2 linked regions of the Ruminococcus albus AD2013 genome follow. The protein of the gene in region 1 interacts with the protein of each later gene in a pairwise test. Links are inferred from orthologs where the notes say so. Each region holds a gene or a part of one and is shown on either strand. Other genes may lie near its edges.

Region 1 (2,993 bases):
AAAGGCAGAGGCTGAGGACGCTGAGTAATTTCTCGGCTGACTAATACAGAATTTTTCAAGGCAGGCAATAAGATGATTTGTCTGCCTTGTTGTGAGTAATATAACAGAATCGGAGGAATTTAAAATGGCTAACGTTACAGTTCAGGCTATAAAGGAACTTATGAGCATTACAGGCGTCGGCATGATGGACTGCAAGAGAGCACTCGTTGCAGCTGACGGCGATCAGGATAAGGCTATCGAGGCACTGAGAGAAAAGGGTCTCGCTACACAGGCTAAGAAGAGCGGCAGAGCTGCTGCTGAGGGCGTTGTTGCTACTGTTGTTAACAACGGCGTAGGTGTTATGGTTGAGATCAACACCGAGACTGACTTCGCTGCTAACACCGATGATTTCAAGGCTTTCGCTGCAAGCGTAGCTAACACCATCGTTGAGAAGAACCCTGCTGACGTTGACGCTCTGAAGGCTACAACAATCAGCGGCGGCGACAAGACTGTTGACGAAGTTCTGACTGAGCTCGCAGGCATGAAGATCAGAGAGAACATCGTTATCCGTCGTTTTGTAAGACTCGAAGGCACTGTTGCTTCTTACGTTCACAACGGCGGCAGCATCGGCGTTCTGGTTAAGATGGATACCGATATCAAGGACGATGCAGTTCTGACTGTTGGTAAGGACGTTGCAATGCAGTCCGCAGCTCTGAACCCTGCTTACCTCAAGAGAGACGAAGTTCCCGCTGAGGTTCTCGATAAGGAGAAGGAGATCATGATGGCTCAGATGGCTGAGGATCCTAAGATGGCTAACAAGCCTGAGCAGGTAAGAGCTAAGATCGTTGAAGGTAAGGTAGGCAAGTACTACAAGGAGAACTGTCTGCTGGAGCAGGCTTTCGTAAAGGACGACAAGGTTTCCGTACAGGAGTACGTTGCAGCTGAGGCTAAGAAGCTGGGCGGCACCATCACTGTTGCTGAAGTTGTTCGTTTCGAGAGAGGCGAGGGCGTTGAGAAGAAGGAAGAGAACTTCGCAGACGAGATCGCAAGCATGATCAAGTAATTGAAACATCTTCAATAAATATGACCGCAGCTTATTTCGGTATGCTGCGGTCTTTTTGGCTTAATCGGCTTATCAAAGAATGATATCATGTGGTTCAAACGCAGGTATAGCGCCATCGCGTAAGAGTACGCTTTGTCCTTTATAGATCTCGTTGAAAATGTTTGCAGGGGGTATACAGTAAACATCCTTACCTTGGGAAATTGCATGGCTGGCTGTGTTTATCGAACCGCTGTGTACTCCTGCCTGAACAACCAGCACAGCTTTGGACAGCCCTGCGATAAGACGGTTACGTATGGTGAAATACTCCTTTGCAGGGCTTTCTAACGGAGGGTATTCTGAAATAACTGCGCCTTTTTGTGCAATTGAGTTTTTCAGCTCTGCGCTGTTTCTTGGATAATCATAGTCAATACCACAGCCGAGTACTGCTACTGTCGTGCCTTCGGCTTCGATGGCACCCGTGTGAGCGGAGGAGTCTATTCCTCGTGCAAATCCGCTGATTATCGTATGACCATCTCTGGCTTTGGTTCGTGCAAAGTATTTTGCAACATCAATTGAATATGGCGTGGCTTCCCTCGAACCAACGATCGTCAATGAAGAACGCTCTTTCAGAACTTCCTTATCTCCAAGGCAGTATAACACTAAGGGTGGGCAGTCGATCTCGAGAAGGTTTTCTGGAAAATCCAGGTCATAGCAAGTTATTACCCCGATGCCCCTTTCGTCACAATAGCTCTGTATCTGCTCTGTCAGCGAAAAATCAAAAGCTTTTGCAGCGGCAGAAAAGCTGTGCGGGATATCTTCGTCAGTATCGTTTTGCAGGGCGTACAACAGCTTTACGGGGTCGTCGTATCTCTGCATCAGAGAATCTATACCTGCCTTACCCGGTGTATAGATCAGCGAAAGTGCGAACAATGCTTGTTTGTCTGTCATTGACATATCATCACCCCTTATGTTTTGTTTTATTTTATTGTATCATATCTTATTGTATATTTCAACAGAAATTTTGAATTTTCCTACGAAGTTTAAAGTTGTCCTTGAAAATCAGAATATATTATGCTATAATATATTTATATTATAGGGGCGAGAGGTGATATGCTTGATAGGAAAAATCAACCTTCATGGGATATGGGAACTGTTTCTTGACTATAACTGTACAGGTGAAAATGTCACATATAATGAAAATATTAAACTACCGAATACGACTTCAAACGCCCATAAAGGTAAGTTCAACGAAGAACGTGCAACAGGTCATCTTACTGATACTTACAAATTTGAGGGCTGGGCGTGGTTCAGACGGAAGATAGATACTAATGCTCTTAATTGTACATCACTAGAGCTTTTTCTTGAACGCACACGTATCACCGAAGTTTTTGTTGATGGTGTTTCTCTCGGAATTCAGGATAGCTTTTGTGCGCCGCATATTTACGACCTTACAGAATTCATAGGTACAGGTGAGCGTGAGCTTGTCATAAAAGTGTCTAATGTTGGCTACAAGACGAAGGGCTGTCACATGACTTCCCGTGATACACAGACGAACTGGAACGGTATACTGGGCAGGATTGAACTTATAGGCTACGGTGCGGCACACTGCAAAAATGTTGTCATCACTCCCGATATACATTCAGGAACAGTTAATGTTACTGCTGATATCATTGGTGTTGAAAGTGGAACTGCGGTCATCAAGGCAGTAAATTATCCTGATGGGGCACCTGCCTGCGAACCTGTTGAATTTACTTATATCAACGGCAGACTGATCGCTGAGTACCCGATGTGTAAGAATTTTAAACTCTGGAGCGAACACTCTCCCGAACTCTATGAGCTTGTTATTGATATCGATGGTGACATTTCAAAGCACATTTTTGGTATGCGGGAATTTTCCGTCGCAGACGGTAAATTCATCGTAAACGGCAAGCGTACTTTCCTGCGGGGCAAGCACGACGGCATGATCTTTCCG
Region 2 (2,913 bases), 550 kb from region 1 along the record:
GTGCCGGGATGAGATCGCTGAAACGTATTTATATCCCGAAAAGCATGAAATTTATAGGCTTCAAAGCCTTCAACTTCACTGCACCCGAGGAAGTTTTCTACGAGGGCAGCGAGGAAGACAGGACAAAGATAGACTTCTGCGATGAAGGCTTCAATGCAGGGCTTCTGAACGCGAAGTGGCATTACGACTGCACTATACCGAAGTCGTCTGACGAAATAAAATAATGCCGGTATGTCGGCGGTGATGAAATTTGAAAAACAGGAAGAACTACCTTAAAAGACGTGCAAAAATGCGCAGACTGGTAAACGAAGGCTTTGCCTTTGAAACGGGTCGTGTCTGCGAAGTGTGCGGTGCGGAACTTTATGATTTCCCGATGTATGATGCACTTGGATGCCTTGCCTGCGATAGGTGGGCAGAAGATGTCTGCGGCGATCCTGATTGTCCTATGTGCGCAAAACGTCCCGCAAGACCCTGGGGTATTCTGTTTGATGCAGAATCCGAACTCAGCGGACATATGGCTGTACGTCATGCTCTGATGAGAAAAAGAAGTCTTCAGGATAACTATTTTCATAAGAAAAACGGTTCTGAACGTCGAAAAAGACGCATAGAGTACATTAAAGAGTACAGAAAACGATAATAGTACGAATTTTAGTACGCAAATCTTTAATTTGGCAAAAAATCACTTGCAGTCCGTACAAAGGGACAGTTAATGTGTTATAATATATGCAGGAAAGAAAAATTTCCGATAAAATTGATTTTGAAAGGAAATAAAAAATATGGCTATCGATAAGAAGAAAAAGGAAAAGGACGTTAAGGTCCACAACATCACCGACGCTGAGGAGAAGAAGAAGGCACTTGAAACTGCCATTGCTTTTATTGAAAAGCAGTTCGGTAAGGGTGCTATAATGAAGCTGGGCGATGCAAGGGCTATGGACGTTGAGGCTATCCCCACAGGATCTATGATGCTTGATATGGCTCTTGGTATAGGCGGTGTTCCCCGCGGACGTATCATCGAGATATACGGACCCGAGTCCTCGGGTAAGACAACAGTTGCACTGCATATTATTGCAGAGACCCAGAAGATGGGCGGCGATGTTGCTTTCATCGATGTTGAGCACGCTCTCGACCCTGTATATGCAAAGAATCTGGGTGTTGATATCGACAGTATGCTGGTATCACAGCCAGACAGCGGCGAGCAGGCACTGGAGATAGCCGAAGCACTGGCAAGATCCGGTGCTATCGATTGCATAGTTATCGACTCTGTTGCAGCTATGGTAACAAAGGCTGAGATAGACGGCGAAATGGGCGATACCCACGTAGGTCAGCTGGCAAGACTTATGTCACAGGCTATGAGAAAGCTGACAGGTGTTGTTTCTAAATCCAATACTACCTGCGTATTTATTAATCAGGTGCGTGAGAAGATAGGTGTTATGTACGGCAACCCCGAGACTACTCCCGGCGGACGTGCGCTGAAGTTCTATGCTTCGGTACGTATTGAAGTCAGACGCGGTGAGCAGATCAAGGACGGCGGAGAAGTTCTGGGCAACAGGACTAAATGTAAGGTCGTAAAGAATAAAGTCGCTCCTCCTTTCAAGGAGTGTGAATTCGATATCATGTATGGCAAGGGCATCTCCCGCGTGGGCGAAGTTCTTGATGCGGCTGTTGATCTCGGTATCGTCAAGAAGGGCGGCGCATGGTTCAGCTATGAGGATTACAAACTGGGTCAGGGCAGAGACAACTCCAAGCAGTTCCTGCTGGATCATCCGGATATCATGGCTGAGATCGAGGAGAAGATAAAGGCGGCTTCCGTTGATGATGCACTGGCTTCTTCAAATAAGAAATCTGAGAAAAAATCAAAGCTTGAAGAAAAGGCTAATGCAGGTGCAGGCATCACCGCTGATAAGGCATCTGTCGAACCCGAGAATCCTTCAGATGAGGATTTTGAGGAGTTCGCACCGATAGATATCGACAGTCTCGGTGAGTAAAAAAATGCTTAAAATAACCAACGTATCCCTTTACAAGGGCGCGACTTATATGATCGAATTCGAGGACAGGGATGCTGAATTCCTGAATCGTGAGATAGTAAGCAGATATAATTTAAAGGCAGGCATCAGTCTGCCTTTGTCTGCGTGGGAAGATATCAAGGCAGAGGAAGAATACCGCAAGGCGCGGGAAAGAGCGCTGTATCTGCTGGATTATAAGGACTATTCGTATATCGAACTCTTCCGAAAGCTTGAAAAGAATTATTCCGAAGACACCTGTTATCGTGTAATGGATAAGATGGTGGAGATGGGCACTGTCAACGACAGACGCTATGCTGAGGGTATGGCGCGTCATTATGTTGAAGTCAAAAAATTCGGCAGAACAAGGGCGTTCCGTGAGATGCGAAATAAAGGTCTCACATCGGAAGTCATTAACGAAGCCCTTGACAGATATGACGAAGACGAGGAAGATACGTGGTATGACCGCCTTTATGAATTGGTGGAGAAGAAATATCTGCGTTACCTTGATGACGAAAAGGGCGTTAACCGTGTAAAGAATGCGCTGGTAAGATATGGTTATGGTTATGACCTCATAAAAGAGGTCTTGCGAGATATTGAAGAAGAATACGGCGAGGAGGAGTAGATTTTGGATAAGATTAAGTACAACGAGGAACAGGAAGCATTTGAGATATCTTACGAGATTTGGGGCAAGCCTGTGACGGTCCTGTTTTATATGGAAGATCAGCAGGATATAATGGATAATATCTCCGATATTGCTGACAAGCTGGGCAGGGTAGAGCGCAACAAGTCAAAGCTTGCCGAGATAATAAAGCGCGATGGAAAGTACGACAAGAAGAAATTCCCTCTGCTGACTTCTGCGCAGATAGAAGAGATAATGGAGATAGAAAGTGCTTTTGTTGATGAAGACGAT

The links. The genes of interacting proteins can lie anywhere in the genome.
Region 2: the proteins of dprA (region 1) and recA interact in binary tests that used the Bacillus subtilis proteins (3 or more experiments, as listed by UniProt). The link is inferred for Ruminococcus albus AD2013 from one-to-one orthologs.

Annotation. Positions count from the first base shown.
Region 1 is NZ_JAGS01000001.1:1,210,675-1,213,667, reverse strand. Bases 46-2,987 are described here. They hold dprA (DNA-processing protein DprA), read right to left. Parts: upstream 1,976-2,987; coding sequence 1,115-1,975; downstream 46-1,114. Other genes in these bases: N773_RS19750 (glycoside hydrolase family 2 TIM barrel-domain containing protein), read left to right, coding at 2,136-2,987; tsf (translation elongation factor Ts), read left to right, coding at 125-1,042. In the rest of the region: rpsB (30S ribosomal protein S2), read left to right, coding at 1-28; more of N773_RS19750, read left to right, coding at 2,988-2,993. UniProt on the Bacillus subtilis protein: Protein that helps load RecA onto ssDNA during transformation. Binds cooperatively to circular ssDNA, is able to bridge different segments of DNA. Favors the loading of RecA onto SsbA- or SsbB-coated ssDNA and formation of RecA-DNA filaments.
Region 2 is NZ_JAGS01000001.1:665,564-668,476, forward strand. What follows is about bases 19-2,880. They hold recA (recombinase RecA), read left to right. Parts: upstream 19-776; coding sequence 777-1,985; downstream 1,986-2,880. Other genes in these bases: N773_RS0102845 (leucine-rich repeat protein), read left to right, coding at 19-224; N773_RS0102850 (hypothetical protein), read left to right, coding at 251-637; N773_RS0102860 (regulatory protein RecX), read left to right, coding at 1,990-2,625; N773_RS0102865 (hypothetical protein), read left to right, coding at 2,629-2,880. Outside these bases: more of N773_RS0102845, read left to right, coding at 1-18; more of N773_RS0102865, read left to right, coding at 2,881-2,913. UniProt on the Bacillus subtilis protein: Multifunctional protein involved in homologous recombination, DNA repair and competence.